Regions from separate parts of the Dietzia sp. B32 genome, predicted to be linked through region 2. Evidence: predicted binding sites of a transcription regulator. Region 2 holds the regulator's gene; each other region holds the start of a gene.
What was found. The regulator LexA, encoded in region 2, represses DNA repair genes until DNA is damaged. The targets are predictions, from matches to a motif close to CGAACANNTGTTCG.
Positions count from the first base shown of each region.

Region 1: the regulator LexA is predicted to act here: its motif matches at 2,160-2,173, upstream of L8M95_RS13830 (HNH endonuclease signature motif containing protein).
Region 3: the regulator LexA is predicted to act here: its motif matches at 3,244-3,257, upstream of L8M95_RS04480 (HNH endonuclease signature motif containing protein).
Region 4: the regulator LexA is predicted to act here: its motif matches at 2,405-2,418, upstream of L8M95_RS06970 (HNH endonuclease signature motif containing protein).

Region 1 is NZ_CP093845.1:2,920,903-2,925,753, forward strand. Features, by position in the region: gene kstD (3-oxosteroid 1-dehydrogenase) at 1-471, opposite strand, end outside; gene L8M95_RS13820 (2-keto-4-pentenoate hydratase) at 532-1,317, shown strand; gene L8M95_RS13825 (IclR family transcriptional regulator) at 1,314-2,078, opposite strand; gene L8M95_RS13830 (HNH endonuclease signature motif containing protein) at 2,200-3,717, shown strand; gene L8M95_RS13835 (acetaldehyde dehydrogenase (acetylating)) at 3,807-4,724, shown strand; gene dmpG (4-hydroxy-2-oxovalerate aldolase) at 4,730-4,851, shown strand, end outside.
Region 2 is NZ_CP093845.1:391,933-396,783, forward strand. Features, by position in the region: gene hrpA (ATP-dependent RNA helicase HrpA) at 1-733, shown strand, start outside; gene nrdR (transcriptional regulator NrdR) at 789-1,244, opposite strand; gene L8M95_RS01895 (DUF3806 domain-containing protein) at 1,356-1,547, opposite strand; gene lexA (transcriptional repressor LexA) at 2,043-2,711, shown strand; gene hflX (GTPase HflX) at 2,753-4,201, opposite strand; gene dapF (diaminopimelate epimerase) at 4,255-4,851, opposite strand, start outside.
Region 3 is NZ_CP093845.1:942,435-947,285, forward strand. Features, by position in the region: gene L8M95_RS04465 (GMC oxidoreductase) at 1-1,568, shown strand, start outside; gene L8M95_RS04470 (TetR/AcrR family transcriptional regulator) at 1,636-2,190, shown strand; gene L8M95_RS04475 (HAD hydrolase-like protein) at 2,187-2,888, shown strand; gene L8M95_RS04480 (HNH endonuclease signature motif containing protein) at 3,262-4,785, shown strand; gene L8M95_RS04485 (ABC-F family ATP-binding cassette domain-containing protein) at 4,804-4,851, opposite strand, start outside.
Region 4 is NZ_CP093845.1:1,452,010-1,456,860, forward strand. Features, by position in the region: gene L8M95_RS06960 (amidohydrolase family protein) at 1-1,063, opposite strand, end outside; gene L8M95_RS06965 (helix-turn-helix domain-containing protein) at 1,374-1,982, shown strand; gene L8M95_RS06970 (HNH endonuclease signature motif containing protein) at 2,423-4,096, shown strand; gene L8M95_RS06975 (SidA/IucD/PvdA family monooxygenase) at 4,108-4,851, opposite strand, start outside.

The sequences.
Region 1 (4,851 bases), 1.2 Mb from region 2:
CGCCTTGGCGTAGCCCGGCTCCAGCTTGTCGGCCTCGGACCCGAGCTGGCGGAGGTCGAACGGCTTGGGCTCGACGGACCGACCACCGAGACGACCACCGGGGGCCTCCGGGTAGTAGTCGGCGTAATCCTTGACCCACTCCAGCCGCAGGGGGCTGTTGGCCAGGACGAAGTCCAGGACCTCGGGGCCGCGGTCGATGTAGGCGTCGATCCGCTCGGGTTCCACGACGTCGCCGATGATCGCGCGCAGGTAGGTCCGGGCCGCCTCCGGCGTGTCCAGGACACCGTCGCGCTGGAGCACCGAGTTGTTGGGGATCCACACGCCGCCGCCGGAGCGGGCGGTGGAGCCTCCGTAGTGTGGGGCCTTCTCAACGAGCACCACGCTGAGGCCCTTCTTTGCTGCCGCGAGGGCGGCCGTCATGCCTGCTCCACCGCTGCCGACGACGACGACGTCGAATTCCTGGTCTGCCATGTAGAACACGTTATAGAACTGAGCGCCGTGGCGCCAGACGCCCCAGGTAGCATCCCCGTCATGCTCAACAAAGAGACCCGCGCCACTCTCGCCCAGCGACTCTGGGACGCCGAGTCCGACGTCGCGCCGATCGTGCCGCTGACCGACGATCATCCGGACCTGACGCCGGACGACGCCTTCGAGATCCAGTTGGTGAACATCCGCCGCAAGCTCGACGCCGGAGCGGTGGTGACCGGACACAAGGTCGGGCTCGCGTCCAAGGCGATGCAGGAGATGATGGGCGTCGACGAACCGGATTACGGACACCTCCTCGACACCATGGAGTACCCGGAGGGGACCGCGATCGAGGCGGCCCGCTTCTGCTTCCCGCGGGTCGAGGTGGAGGTGGGCTTCATCCTGGGCGCCGACATCCCGCCGGAGGGGTGCTCCCAGGCCGAGGCCGCCGCGGCGATCGAGTGGGTCGTGCCGTCGATCGAGTTGATCGACTCCCGCATCCGGGACTGGAAGATCACGCTGCCCGACACGATCGCGGACAACGCCTCGTCGTGTGGCTACGTGGTGGGCGAGCAGCGGGTCCGGCTCGCGGACATCGATGTCGCCGCGATCGACGCGACCCTCTACAAGAACGGCGAGTTCCTCGCGTCCGGGCGTTCCGACGCGGTGCTCGGCAACCCGCTCAACTCGGTCGGGTGGCTCGCGTCGACGGTCGCCAAGTTCGGCGTCCGTCTGCGGAAGGGCGACGTGATCCTGCCGGGCACCGCGATCCGCGCGATGGACGCCGCCCCGGGCGACAGCTTCCGCGCCGAGTTCGCCGGGCTGGGCGACGTCACCATGGACTTCCGCTAGGCGTCCGCGGCCAGCGCGCGACTGGCCGCCGCGGCGACGCGGGTGACCAGCGGCTCGAGCCGGGCCAGGGCGCTCTCGTCCGCGGCGCTGGCGGACAACGCGGCGACCGCCCGCGTCCGGCCGGCGTGCTCCTCGTCGTCGTCGTCGAACACCGGCGCCGCCACGCAGTACAGGCCGGGGGTGAGTTCGGCGCGGTCGATCGCGCGTCTCCTCCGTCGTATCTCTGCGAGCTCCACCGCCAGGGCGTCGGGGGAGGTCAGGGTGGTGTCCGTCCACTCGACCAACGGCCCCTGCGCCACGCGGTCGGCCGCGTCCTCGTCGAACGCCAGCATCGCCTTGCCCACCCCGGTGCAGTACGCGGGTAGCCCGCCGCCGATCCGCGACGGCGACGGGATCGGCCGCGGCCCGTGCAGCTTGTTGAGGTAGACCACCTCGTCGCCGTGCAGTGTCGCCAGGTGCACGGTCGCACGGGTGGCCTCGAAGAGGTGCGCGAGGAAGGGCGTGAGCACCCGGCGGATCCGCTCGTACGCCGGCGAGACGGGGATCGGGTCCAGCTCGTGCACCAGCGGCCCCAGCCGGTAGCGCTGCCCGATCCTCGTCACCGCGTCGTTGCGCTCGAGCGCGGCCAGGAGGCGCAGCGCCGTGGACTTGGCGAGCCCAGTCTCGCGGGCGATCTCACTGAGCGTCATCCCCGTCCCGCCCGCCGTCACGCGTAGCACCTCGAAGGCGCGGTCGACGGGAGAGGCGGGGGGCTCGGTCATGCGCCGAGTGTAGCGCGCAGGTCCGACGCCGGAGGCCGAACTGTTCGAACACTTGCGCGAGTGAGCGTGACGTCTTAGACTCGAACAGAAGTTCTAGAAAGGGCGCGGCGGGGGTGGGGGCGTGACGACAACGACGACACTGTTCGTGGTTCCGGAATCCCTGGGCGGGCTCGACACGACAGCGGTGAGCGAGGCGGCACGAGCCGCGACCCTGGCGCAGAACCGGGCAGGTGCCACCCGGTTGGAGGCGGCAGCGGCCCTGGTCGAGCAGATGTCGCGGGCGGATGAGGTCGGCACGGGCGCTGACGGGGTCGGCGGGAACGGTTGTCCCACACGTCCGGCGTACGCACGGTTGGACCCGCAGTCCAGGGCTCGTGACCATCTCGTGGCGGCCTGTCAGCTCACGTGTTGGCACGCCGCGCGTCTGGTCACCGCCGGGGTCCAGATCCATTCGCGGCTCGCGCGACTGCGGGCCTCGGTGGAGCGCGGGGTCGTTCCCGAACAGCTCGCCATCGACATCGCCTGCAAGCTGGCCGACGTGCCCGACTCGATCGTCTCGGACGTGGAGGCCGAGGTCGTGGCGGGCATCGTCGACGACCTGGACGGCGGTGACCGGCCGACTCGGAATTCCGTGGACGGCCGGATCGATGACGCTGTCGGCCGCCTCGACCCGGAGGGCGCCGAGGACGCCCGGGCCCGGGCGGCGCTGACGCGCACGGTCCGATTCCGGTCGGGCCGGGACGGGATGGCCTCGATGTGGGCGAAGCTGCCTCTGGCCGATGCGGAGTTGCTGCGGGGACGCATAGAGACCGATGCCCGCGCCGCCTCCGGAGACGGAGTGCCTGGCACTCTGGATCAGCTGCGTGCCGACGCTCTCGCCTCCCTCGCCGTGTACGCCCCGGCCCCGGCGCCCGCCGATGCCGGCGGGACGGGCTCCGGACCGGGGGATGACGGATCGATCGAGCTGGGCGAGGTCACAGTGGGCGCGGACATGCCCAGGCCGTCACTCGGTAACGCCGCCGCGGCCGGCCAGCCGATCCGGATCAGCGTGATCGCCGCGGCCGGGCAGGGGCTGCCCAACAGGGTGGAGTTCGTGCACGGGGCGTACAGCAGTTTCAACTGGTTGTGCCAGCAGTTGCTGGAGGGTGAGGACGCGAGCGTGCGGTTCGAGCTGGTCGACCCCGCCCCCGGTGCCCTCGACGGACCGGATCACGCCCTGCGGTACGTGATCACTCCGGCGATGGCGGAGAGGATCCGCATGCGCGACGGCACCTGCAGGCACCCGGGGTGCTCGGTTCCCGCGGAGGACTGTGACGTGGACCATGTGATCGCGTTCAACAAGAAGGATCCCGAACTCGGTGGGCCGACCACCGAGTGGAATCTCGTCTGCCTGTGTCGGAAACACCACCGGGAGAAGACGTTCGGGACCAACGCCTACCGGTCCGGGCCATTGGGTGAACTGGTCATCCTCACCGATACCGGACACGAACACCGCACCAGGCCCAAGGGCCCCCTGGCCCGTGCGCGCGACGCCATACGGGAACGCGAGTGGAACGCCTTCACCGACCGGCTCATCAGCGCAGACGGACACCTCACGAACCCTCCGGGCGCGGCCCGGGCGCGCGCACGGCCGGCCTGAGTGCCCGCGTTCGCCTCCCCGGAGTGCCGCGATTTCACTGAGTGGCACAGCCTGTTGTCGCACGAGGCCGCCCGCGCGACACTTCCGTCATGACAGACAAGACCAAGCTCACCGCCGCGATCGTGGGGTCCGGAAACATCGGGACCGACCTCATGTACAAGCTCCAGCGCAGCGAGTTCATCGAACCGAAGTGGATGATCGGCATCGACGCCGAGTCGGAGGGGATGAAGCGCGCCGCCGCGGAGGGCCTCATCTGTATGGCCGGCGGCGCCGACGAGCTCCTCACCTCGATCGAGGGCGGAGGCGAGAAGCCGGATCTGCTCTTCGAGGCCACCAGCGCCTACGTCCACAAGGAGTACGCGCCCAAATACGAGGCCGCCGGCATCGTGGCCATCGACCTGACCCCCGCCGCGGTGGGTCCGATGGTGATCCCGCCGGCCAACCTGCGCGACTTCCTCGACGCGCCCAATACCAACATGGTCACGTGTGGCGGTCAGGCCACCATCCCGATGGTCCACGCCGTCTCCTCGGTGGTGCCGGTCGACTACGCGGAGATCGTCGCCTCGGTGTCCAGCGAGTCCGCCGGCCCGGGCACGCGCGCGAACATCGACGAGTTCACCCAGACCACCAAGATGGCCATCGAGAAGGTGGGCGGCGCCAAGCAGGGCAAGGCGATCATCATCCTCAACCCGGCCGAGCCTCCCATGATCATGCGCGACACGATCTTCTGCTCGATCCCCGAGGACGCCGACCACGACCTCATCACCACCGCCATCCGCACGCGGGAGAAGGAGATCCAGGAGTACGTGCCGGGCTACCGGCTGCTCCAGGAACCGCAGTTCGATCCGCCCACCGAGATCACCGGCGGCATGGCCCGCGTGGCGATCTTCGCCGAGGTCGAGGGCGCGGGCGACTTCCTGCCGCCCTACGCGGGCAACCTCGACATCATGACCGCCGCCGCCGCAAAGGTCGGCGAGGAGATCGCCAAGAGCAAGCTCGGAGTGTGACAGACATGGACAAGAACAACCCGCTCAACGCACAGGCCCGCGCCTACAGCGCCGACCTCGACATCCGCATCACCGATTCCTCGCTCCGCGACGGCTCGCACCACAAGCGCCACCAGTTCTCCGTGGA
Region 2 (4,851 bases):
CGAGGACGAGCGCCGATCGACCCAGGCGGCCGCGGTGCTGACGCTGATCTCGTCTGGTCTCGTGTCGGCGTCGTCGATCCTGCGTGGGCGCCCGGTACAGCAGCGGCTCGCTCTCTCGCAGTACCCGCACGGCGGGATCGAGGGGCTCGTCTCGGATGCCTCACTCGCGGCGTGCGGCCGGATCATCGCCCGGAGAAAGGGCGCTCCGGTCCTCACCGTCGCTGATTTCGACGAGCTGCAGGCCACCGCGAGAGCGGAGGTGCCCGGCGCCGTGGCGTCCGCGATCTCGACGGCGGTGCCCGCTCTCGTGGCGGCCCAGTCGGTGTGGGGCTCGCTGGCCGCGGCACCGGCGGACATCGCCGATGCCGTCCGGCCGTCTCTCGACTTCCTCATCGGCCGGGGTTTCCTCGCCCGACACCCGGCCGACGCACTCCCGCATCTGGAACGACACGTGAGGGCTGTGGGGCTCCGCCTGGAGCTGGCGGAGAAGTCTCCGTCCCGCCACCGGGAACTCACGGTGAGGCTGTCCCGGTCCGAGGCGAGGGTCGACGAGGCGTGCGCCGCGTTGCGAAAGCGCCCGGGTGGGGCCCGGGCCGTTCGCGACCTGCGCTGGATGCTGGCCGAATACCGCGTGGGGCTGTTCGCGCAGACGCTCGGGACCGCCAGATCGGTGTCGGCGGAGCGCATCGAGAAGGCAGTGGCAGCGGCGCTGGCCCCCCGGTCGTCCCGCTGAGGCAGGCCGTCCCCTGGAGCCGGCCGTCGGCCGATCACCCGCCTATGGCGCGCGTCTAGCGACTCGTCCGGCGTTCCCGGAGGGCGATGATCTCGCGTTCGAAGTCATCGGCGGAACTGAACTGCTTGTACACCGAGGCGAAGCGGAGGTAGGCGACCTCGTCCAGGTCCTGTAGCGGGCCCAGGATGGCAAGACCGATCTGATGGGCGGGGACTTCGGACACGCCACCGGCGCGGACGGCGTCCTCGACCTGTTGGGCGAGGCGGCGCAGGGCGTCCTCGTCGACCGCTCGTCCCTGGCACGCACGCCGGACTCCGCGCACCACCTTGTCCCGGCTGAACGCCTCCGTGACCCCGTTGCGTTTGAGAACAGTCAGAAGCGGCGTCTCGAGAGTCGTGAACCGGTGGCCGCACCTCGGACATTCCCGGCGACGCCGGATCGCCTGCCCCTCGTCGACCGATCGTGAATCGATCACGCGGGAGTCCTCGTGGTGGCATGTCGGGCAGTACATTCCCGTGGGGCCCTTCGTCGACCGGACTTCACGCGTCCCGGCTCGTGCCTGACGGGATGCGGGGATGGCAGTACACCGTCCCCGACTCATTCTAGGAGGCCCGACGACCGGTCATGCGTAGGCGGGCCCGCCGAGATACGCCACGGCGAAGAGCAGGATCACTCCGAACGCGATCCCGCAGGCCAGGAGCGCCCACGTAGGAACGTCGTCGACGACGCCGCTGGCCACAGGAGCCTCGATATGGCAGGCGCGCACGCCCTCGGCCGACGCCGGGCGGACGAGCACGCGGCGACCCGGTGCCACAGACGTGACGCCGAGGGGGCGGCCGGGCACCCTCGGCCGGACGACGGTGTCGACACGTGCCGACGCCGCCGCGGGACGGCTGCCCTCCGGTCGAACCGCGGGGCGACGGTGGACGCGACCGGGCTGTGCGCTGCCCTTACCCGGGGAACTCTGTGGGGTGCCGGGACGATCGACGCCCGCGGACCGCCCGCGATGGTCGCCGGGGCAGACCTCGCTCCACCGCACGGTCGGACGTGCGTGTGACTGCAACTCCGTAACGGTCATGGTGACTCCCTACTCGATACGGTGTGCGAGTGGTGTTCGCACACCCGTATGTATGTGTCAGTACATCTGTTCGAATCCGAACTCTCCTAGAGTTGTATCACGCGACTCCGACACAGTCACCATTCCGGGCCCGATTATTTCGAACACCTGTGTGGCGCGACGTTCGCATGGGCGATAGGGTGTACACAGATACAGACGTCGAACATCCATTCGCCGAAGGGACCACACGAGATGCCGAAGCCCGACTTCGAGTCGCTGACGGACCGACAGAAGAGCGTTCTCCTCCACATCCACGACACCGTCAAGGAGCGCGGCTATCCGCCGAGCATCCGGGAGATCGGCGACGCGGTCGGGTTGCAGTCCACCTCGTCGGTGGCTCATCAGTTGCGGACTCTCGAGAAGAAGGGTTTCCTGACCCGGGACCCGCACAAGCCGCGCGCGGTGGACGTGCACGGGGTTCCCGGGCAGAAGTCGCGCGGGCGTCGTTCGCCGACGCCCGAGCCCCAGCGGCCCGGCGGCGCCTCCGAGCCCGTCTACGTCCCCGTGCTCGGCCGGATCGCCGCCGGCGGTCCGATCCTCGCCGAACAGGCCGTCGAGGAGATCTTCCCGCTGCCCGCGGACCTCGTGGGATCCGGCGACCTGTTCATGCTCAAGGTCGTCGGGGAATCGATGATCGACGCGGCGATCTGCGACGGCGACTTCGTGGTGGTCCGGCGGCAGAACGTCGCGGACAACGGTGAGATCGTCGCGGCGATGATCGACGGGGAGGCGACGGTCAAGACCTTCCGCAACGACGCGAGCGGAGTCTGGCTGCTACCTCACAATCCGTCGTTCAGTCCCATCCCGGGAGAGCACGCGACGATCCTCGGCAAGGTGGTGACGGTGTTCCGGAAGCTCTGAACTCCGGACTCGAACGGCGCGCCGCCCGTCCCCGGTGGGGGTCAGGCGGCGCCGTCGTGTGAGCCGTCGGCGGCGAACTCGTCGAGTTCACCCGCCACTGAGGCGGGCAGTCGGACGATGACCCGGGTTCCGTTTTCGGTGTGCTCCTCCTCGACCACCGCGCCCTCGGCGTGGACCCGTGACACCACGTCCCCACGGGAGTACGGGATCTCCAGGGTGACCTCGGTGTCCCCGGAAGCGACGATCTGGGTGATCCGCTCGAGCAGCTCGTCGACGCCCTGACCGGTGACGGCCGAGACGAACACGGCGTCGGGTAGCGCGTGGTGCAACTCGGTGAGTACGACGGGATCCGCGGCGTCCACCTTGTTGATCACCAGCAGCTCACGAGGTCGCTCGGCGTTCTGCTCCTCCACCACCTCGTTGATCACCTTGCGCACCGCCTCGATCTGGCGGAGCGGAAAGGCATCCGAGCCGTCCACCACATGGAGGAGAAGTTCGGAGTCGACGACCTCCTCCAGTGTGGAACGGAAGGCCTCGACCAACTGGGTCGGAAGATGACGAACGAACCCCACGGTGTCGGTGAAGACGACCGCGCGGCCGTCAGGCAGCTCGGCCTTCCGGGTGGTCGGGTCGAGCGTGGCGAACAAGGCGTTCTGGACCAGTACCCCGGCACCGGTTATCCGATTGAGAAGACTGGACTTTCCGGCGTTGGTGTATCCGGCGATCGCTATCGAGGGCACGGGCGTGGCACGGCGACGGTGCCGTTTGGTGTCGCGGGCCTGTTTCATCCCCTTGATGTCGCGCCGCAGACGTGCCATCCGTTCGCGGATCCGACGCCGGTCGGTCTCGATCTTGGTCTCACCCGGACCTCGGAGACCCACGCCGCCGTTGCTGCCGGCACGCCCGCCGGCCTGACGGGACAACGACTCGCCCCAGCCGCGGAGGCGGGGAAGCATGTACTCCATCTGGGCGAGAGTCACCTGGGCCTTGCCCTCGCGGCTGGTGGCGTGCTGCGCGAAGATGTCGAGGATCAGGGCGGTGCGGTCGATGACCTTGACGTTGACCGCCTTCTCCAGCGCGAGCAACTGTCCCGGGGTGAGTTCACCGTCGCAGATGACGGTGTCGGCGCCGGTCGCGGCGATCACGTCCTTGAGGACACTGACCTTGCCCGACCCGATGTACGTCGCGGCGTCGGGCTTGTCGCGTCGCTGGATGAGCGCATCGCACACCTCTGATCCCGCGGTCTCGGCCAGCTGGGCGAGTTCGGCCATCGCGGCGTCGGCCTGGGCGGCGGAGCCCTCCGTCCAGACACCCACGAGCACGACCCGTTCGAGTCTGAGCTGGCGGTACTCGGCGTCGTTGACGTCCTGGAGTTCGGTGGACAGCCCCGCCACCCGGCGCATCGAGGATCTCTCCTCGAGCTGGAACTCACCGATGGATGGATCGAGGTCGCGTGTCGGCCGATCAGCGGCCGTGTAATCAGTAGTCATTCGCGTTCATCTTCTCACACCCGGGCCCCTGGTGTCCTGTGTGGAGCGGTGTGCTAATGCCTACGACGATATCGGCCGTGGGCGACGAGGGCCGACGGTCCGATGAGGGAGGATCCACCCTCTCGTAGAGCGACCGCGAGTTCGCCGCCCGGGACCGCGACGACGACGTCTCCCGACGCCTCCCCCGCGTCGGCCAGTGCGGCCACCGCGGTCGCCACGATCCCGGTGCCGCAGGACATGGTCTCCCCGGCACCGCGCTCATGGACACGCATCGAGACCCGGCCGTCCACCATCGGGGTGGCGATCTCCACGTTGACCCCGTCGGGGAAGAAGTCCCTGTCGAACACCGGGCTCTGCTCCACCCGCAACGCGGCGAGGTCCGCCGCTCCCAGACCCGGGACCACGCAGGCCAGATGCGGATTGCCCATGTCGACGGCCAGTCCCGCGAAGGTGCGGCCCGCGATCTCCGCCGAGGACAGCCCGAGCAGTCGCGGCTCCCCCATGTCCACCCGCACCACGGCATCATCGCCCGAGTAGGAGATGACCTCGGCTGGGCGAGCGCCGGCCCGCGTGCCCACGGGGATCGAACCCGCCTCCGCCCGTCCGGTCCCGACGAGCGCGTGGGCGAAGACCCGGACCCCGTTCCCGCA
Region 3 (4,851 bases), 550 kb from region 2:
GGATCGCCGCCCTGGCCACCGACCCCACGGCTGCCGCCCAGCCGACCGACTCCGCCGGCGTCGCGACCGACTCCCCCGCACCCGGACGGATCCCCCACGAGGTGCAGGACCACCGGTGCATCGTGGTCGGGAGCGGATTCGGCGGCGGCATCTCGGCGCTTCGTCTCGCTGAGGCGGGCGTCGCCGTCGTCGTCGTCGAACGAGGCCGCCGCTGGCCCACCGGACCGGACTCCACCACCTTCCCCAGCGCCACCTTCCCCGACGAGCGCGCCCTGTGGTTCCGCTCGCCGGCCGAGGTGTTCGGCCGCCCCGTGGACCTCCCGCGCCACACCGGCCTGCTCGAGGCGTCCGTCGGCGAGAACATGACGTCCGTCTGCGCCACCGGCGTCGGCGGCGGCTCCCTCATCTACCAGGGCATGGCGCTACAACCCACCGAGGAGCTGTTCCACACGTGGTTCCCCGGCGCGATCGACTGGCGCGAGATGGAACGCGAGTACTACCCACGCGTCTCCCGGATGCTGCGCCTCGCCGAGGCCCCCGACGAGCTCGTCGCCGCACCCCAGTACGCCGCCTCTCGGATCTTCGCCCAGCGCGTCCGCGACGCGGGGCTCCCCCTGCGCAAGATCCCCATGCCGATCGACTGGGACTACGCCCTCGCGGAACTGCGCGGCGAGATGCGCCCGTCGTACACCAACGGCGACAGCTCCCTGGGCGTCAACAACGGCGGCAAACACTCCGTCGACCTCACCTACCTCGCCCGCGCCGAGGCCACGGGCCTGGTCGAGGTCCGGCCACTGCACGACGTGCGCGCGATGCGCCGCCTGCCCGACGGCCGCTGGGAGCTGGACGTGGAGGTCCTCGACACCGCCGGACGGCTCGTCCGGACGCTGTCGATGCGGGCCCCGGCACTGATCATGGCCGCCGGTTCGGTGGGCACCTCCACCCTGCTCACCCGCGCCGACGCCACCGACGCCGTCACCGACCTGCCCGACGCCGTCGGCAGCGGCTGGGGCACCAACGCCGACCGCATCTACCTGTGGACCGACCCCACCGCCGGGTTCGGCGCCGTCCAGGGCGGACCGGTGGTCTACGGCAGCCTCAACTGGTCCGACCCCGCCACCGCCCACACCGTCATCCAGGCCTCGCTCCCACCGTTCGGACCGGACCCCCACACCACGGTGATGGTCGGCTACGGCGTCAGCGCCGACCGCGGTCGGGTCGTCTACGACGCGGCGCAGGACCGCGGGATCATCCGATGGCCGGCCGGCGGCGACTCCGGCATCCTCACCCACGTCGACCGCACCGCACGCGCCATCGCCGGCCCGACCGGGCACCTCACGGACACCAACCGCATGCTCAACTCCACCTGGCACCCGCTCGGCGGCGCCGTCATGGGACAGGTCTGCGACCTCGACGGCCGCGTCCTGGGCCAGCGCGGGCTGTACGTCGTCGACGGCGCGCTCATCCCCGGCACGACCGCCGCGTGCAACCCGTCGCTGACCATCGCCGCGATCGCCGAGCGCGCGCTGGACAGGATCGTGCGGCAGGACGTGGGCGTCGTTTTTTAGGGGCGCCGACTTCTAGGGGCACCGTTTTTCGGGCACGGCGTCCGGCGGCGTCCGGGATACTGGCGGGGTGCGCTCCCGCGACTCCATCCTCGACGCCACCCGAGCGGTCATCGGGCGCGCCGGTTTCAGGGGCGTCACGATCGCCGCGGTCGCCAAGCAGGCCGAGGTCAGCCGCCAGACCGTCTACTCCATCTTCGGCAGCCGCGAGGACCTGGTCTCGCAGGCCGTCTCCGAGCGACTCACCATGCTCACCGGCGCGTTCACCGATGTGCTCGACGCCGCGACGACGCCCCTCGAGCTGATCGTGGAGATCGTGGTGGTGGGCCGCCACTGCATCCTCGACGATCCCCTCCTGCGCGCGCTCACGCTCGGCGGCGGCTCGAACCCCATCTTCGACCCCGGCTCCGCCGAACGGGCCCGCCAGTACGCGGTCGCGCTCCTCGTCCCCGCCGCCGAGCGGTTCCCGCAACTGGCCGGCCGCCTGGACCTGGTCGCGGAGGTGGGCGTGCACGTGGGCTGGTCGGTGCTGTGCCTGGACTCGCCCGAGGCCCGCTCCGACGACGACCTCCGCACCTTCCTCACCACCTGGCTGGCGCCGCTGCTGGAGACGTTCGGGACGTGAGCGACGTACTGGTCCTGTGGGACCTCGACCTCACCCTCCTCGACCCCGCCGGCTTCGGGACCCGCATGATCACCCCGGCGCTCGCCGACCTCCTCGGCCGCGACCCCGTCATGGGCGCGTCCTTCGCCGGACGGACCGACCGCGCGATCCTCACCGATCTGCTGGAGATCAACGGGATAGGTGTCGACGACGACGAGGTGGTCGCGGCACTGATGGATGCAGTATCCCGGCGCTGCGAAACGTTCGGGGAGGATCTCCTGGCCGGAGGTGGCGGTCCCCTGCCCGGCGCCCACGAGGCTGTCGCCGCCCTGGCCGCGGACCCGCGACTGCACCAGGGGATCGTCACGGGCAACATGCGGCGGACCGCGCTTCTCAAGCTGCGTCTCTGTGGCTTCGACGGGCTACCCGACCCCGGACTCGGCGCGTTCGGTGATCACCACGCGGACCGCGCCCACCTCGTCCGCGACGCCATCGCCGCGGCCCGGGCCCGCGGTGTGGACGTGTCCCCCGGGCGGTCGGTGGTCGTGGGCGATCACGTGCACGATGTCCGCGGGGCGCGCGCCGCGGGTGCCGTCTGCGTGGCTGTCGCCACCGGCAGGGTCTCCGCCGACGACCTCCGCGCCGCCGGCGCCCACACCGTCCTGCCGGATCTCACGGACCCCGACGCACTACTGGCTGCCGTCCACGCCTCCGTCTGACCTGCGGCGTCGCCTGAACCGTGGTGCCGTCTGAGCCGCGGTGCCGTCTGACCTGCGGCGCCCTGGACGGGGCATCCAGGGCACCGCAGGTCACGAGGCTGCAGACGCCGCCCGGGCCCACGGGCTGCCGGTATCCATCGAGCGCCCGGGCGCGGTGGCACGCCGTACCGCCATGCCTCACCTACGCCGCCGCGCTGCCTGCTGCCGTCAACGCCTTCGCCTGAACCGCAGTGCCGTCTGAACCGCAGTGCCATCTGAACCGCAGTGCCGTCTGACCTGCGGTGCCCTGAACGGGGCATCCAGGGCACCGCAGGTCGCGACCGCGCCAGCTTTTTCTCCCGACCATGTCGTACCTCGAACATACAGTCGAACCATGAACACAACAGACGCCGCCCACTCGCAGTTCGTGGTCCCTCCGGGATTCACGACGGTCCCGACCCCCGCCACCGACGTCGTCGTGCCCGAGGCCTTCAGCCGATGGGACCCCGGACAGCGACGCGGCTATCTCGCGCAACGGGCGATCAACGCTGCCGAAGGCCGCACCGTGGCCTATGCGTACGACTGCGTATCCAGGTCCACCCGGAGCGACCAGCGACGCGATCCTCTGGACACGGCGGCGACCATGGTGAGCGCCTCGATGGCTTTGTCCCGCCGCGGGGCATTTCGGCTGGTGGCCACCGCCATAGAACTGACCGAGCGGCTGCCTCTCACCGCGACACTGCTGACGACCGGGTGGATCGGAGTCGACGCGGCCCACGCCATCGCCGAGGAGACCGCCCTGGTGGAGGACCGTCTCATGCCGGAACTCGACCGCCGCATCAGCGAGGGACTCGCACCGACGAGGCGCCGAACCCACCCGCCCAGGATCGGGCCGCTGCGCAAGATGCTCAGCAAGCACGTCGCGAGCTGCGACCCCGTGGGAGCGGACGCCCGCGCACAACAGGCTCGGCGAGAGCAGAACGTGAAGATGACGCCGGTCACGGGCGATCTCGCGCTGCTCACCGCGACCCTCTCAGCCGTCGACGGCCTGGAGATCACTGAACGGATCGAAGCCCTGGTCCGCACCGCCGCAACAGACGACCCCCGGTCGATCGGGCAACTCAGGGCCGCCGGCCTCCTCGCCCTGAGCCGCGGCTGGACCTGTCTGCCCGCACCCGACGGAGACCACCCCACGGACCCGGACGCGATGGCCGCGGCCCGCCGGGTCGTGATCCACGCCTACGACGACGGGGACGCGGACTTCCGGGGACTGTTCGTGGCAGGTTATGGCCCCGTCAGTCGCTTCACGTCCGACGAACTGCAGCGATTCGCCAGACGCAGGCTCGACGCGATCGACACGCTCGCGGACCCGGACAGTGAGGCGTCCCGCCGGTACAGCCCCTCGGAGGCACTGGCGCGCTTCTGTCGAGGCCGCGACGGCACCTGCGTCTTCCCGGGCTGCCAGACCCCGGCGGACAAGACGGACCTCGACCACATCATCCCCTTCGACCACGAGGATCCCCAGCGCGGCGGATACACCACCAGCGACGACCTCGGCAGCATCTGCCGCACCCACCATCGCCTCAAGACCGATGGCATCTGGGCCTACTACCGGAGCCCTGACGGGGACTACGTGTGGATCCATGGTCCGAACCATCCCGACAAGGACCCCGGGACACGCGTCATCACCACCCCCACCGGCCCATTGGCGGAGTTCGGCGCACCGCGACACCCCGAACGCTCCCGGCTACAGAAGGAGGCCGCCGAAGCCGGCAGAACCGGTGACAGCATCCCCGGATCGCAGCGCCAACCGCACACCCGGCACCGTCGCGCCTCCGAACGGAGGTACCTGCGCGCTCAGGCGGAACAGCGACTACACGCTGCCGAGAGCGAACCAGGGTCGCAGTCGGCTGCCTAGGTCGGCCGACCGTGCGACTCAGCCCTCGATCTGCTCGCCCAGCTCCATCCAGCGCTCCTCGAGCGT
Region 4 (4,851 bases), 1.1 Mb from region 2:
CGCCCGTGACGAGCTGCCAGGCGGTGTCCATGTCGAGGTGGGCGGCCACGATCAGCAACATCGCCGTCTCGGTGGCGTCGGAGCGGCCGACCGGGTTGAACGGGTCGCGCACGTTGTCGGCGCCGGCGGCCACGGTCACCTCGGTCTCGAGCAGGGCGCGCACCGGGGGCAGGCCGCGCGGGACGGAGGTGCAGCCGGCACGGCCCTGCAGGTACAGGTTGGTGATGGGCAGGGTCACGACGCCCACGTTCGCCCTGCTCAGCGCGCCGGCCGCACGGGACTGGCCCGCCCCGTCGAGCGACCCGATGCGGCAGCAGTGCCCGGCCGTCCGGATCTGCCCCGCCGGCCAGGACGCGACGCGGTCGGTGAACACCTCGAGCATGGCGTGGTCGCCGTCGAGGAACTCGTCCACGTGCAGGTCGATGCCGGTGTCCAGTTCCTCGGCGAGGTCCACCAGCCGGTGCGTCTCGGCGACCGGGTCGGTCGAGATGTGCGGGGCACCGCCGATGAGGTCGGCGCCGGCCGCGATCGCGGCGCGGGCCCGGTCCGCCGGGTCGACCTCGTTGACCATCACCGCGATCTGCAGGTCCATCACCGCGGCGAGCTCGTCGCGGACCCGCACCAGGGCGCGGACGCCGCGCAGCGGGTCGTGGTCGTCGTGCAGGTCGACGTGGCTGCGGACCGCGGTCGTCCCGTTGGCCACCAGCTTGCGGGCCGCGGCGAGGGCGCGGGCGTGGATCTCGTCCTCGTCCACCGTCGCCGCGTAGGCCCTCCACGTACCGATCGCCGCGCCCAGGTCACAGCCCGGCGGCCGCGTCGCTCCCCAGCTCAGCGCCTTGTCGAGGTGGGCGTGCGGCTCGGCGGGCGCGGTGAGCACCAGGTACCCGCGGGCATCGATCACCGAGGCGCCACCCGCGGGACCGCCACGCAACGGGGTGGTCCCCGCATCGGTCACGGCCACGACCACCCCGTCGACGATGTCCACGTCGACCACCCGGCCGCCCTGCAGGCGCGCCCCCTCGATCCGGTCCACGTGCCGCGGCGCGACTCGTCGTGGTTCCATCGTTCCCCTCCTCTGCCGACTAGTGCGTTCCCCGCCGACCCTCCGACCCGGCTCCTCTCGGCAGCCCGGGCTCTCTGATCGGGTGCGGCACTTGTGCATCCGACCCCGGAGCGGGATAGTGACCCCGGGTATTGATCGGATCAATAAGGACGAGTGTGGTGGCCCCGTGTTTCGGAGGCATTACCCCGCTGTTCCGGCGCGGTTCCGGTGCAAGCCGATCCCGCAGCGACCCGCCTACCGACAGGGATATAGCCCCACCAGACCCCGACCCGCCCAGACCCCGACCCGCCCAGACCGCACGGGAGGCCCCATGACCACCGCACGAGGCGACTCGCTGGACCGTCTCGGCGCGCGCATCAGGCACCACCGCCGCCAACTCGGACTGACGCTGGTCGAGGTGGCCGACCAGGCCGGGATCTCGCAACCCTTCCTCAGCCAGATCGAGCGCGGCAAGGCGGCGCCCAGCATGTCCACGCTCGAAGGCCTCGCCCACGCCCTGGGCACGACCCAGGCCCACCTCCTCGACGCGGTCACCGCCGGCGGGGACCCCACCGCCACCGGCCCCGCCGGCCAGGATTCGGGCCCCGGCGACCCGATCCACGTCCAACGCTCCACCGAGGGCGCCACCCTGACCCGGGCGGAGGGCACGGTCGGCGGCCACACCCGACTCCTGCCCGGAGGCCCGGGGGGCACGCAGTTCCTCGAGTTCGTGGAGACCAATCACGTCCCGGGCCGGTTCTTCGAACACCCCGGCCAGGAATGGCTCTACGTCACCCGGGGCACCGTCCTGCTCGAAGTCGGCGACTCGCACAGCCGACTCGAGGCCGGCGACGTCGCGAGATACGACGGCACCCTCCCCCACCGCTGGTACGTGCCCGACGGCGGCGAGGCGTGCCTCATCGTCGCCCGGCCGGGTTGACCGCGACCGGGCCGCCCGACCTGCGCCCGACCTGCGCCCGACCACCGCAACCAGCACGGCCAGCACGACCACCCACCTCCGCCGCCCCGGGACATCCCCGCCCCGGCGCCCTCCCTCGCGCGCCGACCTGGGGCGCCCTGCGGGGGCCGAGCAGGGCACCCCAGGTCAGAGCACCCAAGACCGTGCGCCGCCCACGGCGCCACACCCTTCACCGAACCAGAACCCGGACCCACCACTCCCCCGAGACCGCCCGCACCACGCATGCCCTCTACCTGCGGTGCCCTACGGAGGGTGCGCAGGGCACCGCAGGTCAGCGGGCGCCGCGGTGATTAGCGACGACGACGAGGCCGGGGATCTCCCCGCAATGGGATCACACTCACTCGCGTGTTCGATCCGATCTCCCTGCCCGCGGTGTCAGACCTAGAACATATGGTCGAACCATGACGAGCACCTCCAAGTCCGACGCCCATGATTCCTCCTCCCATGCCGCGGCCGTCCCAGATGCGACCGCCCCCGATGCGACCGCCCCCGATGCGACCGGTGCCCCCGGCCCGTTCGTGCCGCCTAAGGGGTTCACCACGGCGACGGGTCCCGCCGTCGACGTGATCGTTCCGGAGGCCTACTCGCGGTGGGATCCGCATCAACAGCGCGGATATCTCGCACAACGCCTGATCAACGCGGCGGAGGGGCGCACTGTCGCCTTCGCCTATGACTGCGTCCGGGTCGCAGGACAGCGCGACCGCCACCGGGACCCGTGGGAAACCGCCGCCTCGATGGTCAGCGCCTCGATGGCGTTGTCCCGGCACGGCGCCTCGCGTCTGGTCACCACCGCGGTCGAGTTGACCGAGCGCCTCCCCCGTACCGCGGCCCTGCTCACGACCGGGTGGATCGGCATCCTCGCCGCCCACACGATCGCGGAGGAGACCGCGATGGTCGCGGACGAGCTCATGCCCGAGCTCGACAGGCGGATCAGTGAAGCGCTGGCCCCCACCAGACGCCGCACCCACCCACCGAGACTCGGCCCGCTACGGAAAATGCTCACCAAGACCGTCTCGGCGTGCGACCCGGTCGGGGCCGACGCCAGGGCGAGGGAGGCGCGGCGGGACCAGGATGTCGAGATGGTGCCGCTGGCCGACGACAGGGCGCTGATCACCGCGCACCTCACCGCCGAGACGGCTGTCGAGATCGCAGATCGCATCGACGCCCTGGCGCGCACCGCCTCCGAGGACGATCCGCGTTCTCTCGGTGAGCTGCGAGCAGCGGGCCTCCTGGCGCTGAGTCGTGGGTGGGCCTGCCTGCCCGACGTCGACGGCGGACACCCCGGTGATCCGGACGGGCAGGCTGCCGCCCGGCGGGTGACCATCTACGCCTACGACGACGGCAGTCCGGGCAATCGTGGCCTCACGCTGGCCGGGTACGGGCCGATCACCGGCCACACCGCCGAGCAACTGGAGCGCAACGCTCGTCGCCGGATCGACTCACTGGCCGACCTCGCGGACCCCGAATCGGACGCGGCCCGGCGGTACGCGCCCTCCGAGGCGTTGTCGCGCTTCTGCAAGGGCCGGGACGGCACCTGCGTCTTCCCCGGTTGCCAGACGCCCGCGGAGAAGACCGATCTGGACCACATCATCCCGTTCGACCACGACAACCCGGAGTGCGGCGGGCACACCACGTCCGATGATCTCGGCTCCCTCTGCCGCTTCCACCACCGACTCAAGACCGACGGCATCTGGGCCTATTACCGGGACACCGACGGGACCTACGTCTGGCTCCACGGCCCCAACCACCCGGAAGCCGACCCCGGAACGCGCATCACGACGGTCCCCGGCGGACCGCTGGCCGCACTCGCCGCACCGCGCCATCCGGAATCCAGCCGGCGTCAGCAGGAGGCGGCCGAGGCCGGCAGGACCGGCGGCGGTTCACCGATCTCGCGCAGGCGCCCCCACCTGCGTCACCGCCGCGCCGCGGAGCGCAGCAGGCTGCGAGCCCAGGCCCACCACCGTCGACAGGAGGACCGGGCCGGGCGCCCACCGCGTTCCGCCCACCTGCAGGACGACCGGCCGCAGCAGGACCAGCCGCAGTCCTCGGCACTCGACGATGAACCGCCGTTCTGATGCGGTACCTCTCAGAAGCGGGGGCTCGTCGGGTACCAGCCGTCGTCGGGGCGGTGCGGGCCGATCGACCGGACCTCGCGGAACTCGAAGTCCGCGAAGTCGTCCGCGAGGTGGTCCCAGTTCTCGCGGGTGATCGCGGTGGTGACCGCCCCCGCGATTCGACCCACACCACCGTAGATGCCGGACAACTGGTTGCCGGTGACGCCCATGGACGTGCGCGCGCCGGTCGAGAAGTGGTGTAACCGGGCCACCCAGGGCGCGGAGCCCGGTCGGCGTTCGGTGAACTCGAAACCCGGGCCGAGGTAGGGGTTGCGGCCTGCCGGGTGGTCGGAGGCGTAGTCGTGCACGTCGGCCCACAGGGCGATGTCGTCGACGAACTCAGCGAGTTCCGGCCGCAGTCGCAGATCGACCTCGTACCCGGTCGCGGCGATCACCACATCGGCGTGGAAACGGCCGCCGGGGGTGTCGATCGCGAGTTCGGTACCGCCGGCCCCGTCGTCGGCCACCTCGACCGAGTCCCAGCCGCAGCCGGTGTGCAGTGCGAAGCCGGGGTGGGCGAAGCACCGCCACACCGTGTGCTGGGTCGGTGGCTGCGGCAGGCCCCCACTGAGGAGGGTGAAGTCCCACTTCGCCCGATCGTCGAGGTCGTAGAAGCGTTCCTGCATGCCGGGGAACTCCATCCACCGCAGTGGGTTGGAGTCCGGGACGGTGTCCCGCCGCATGAACACCTCAGCTCGAGCGGCGCCGTGGTCGAG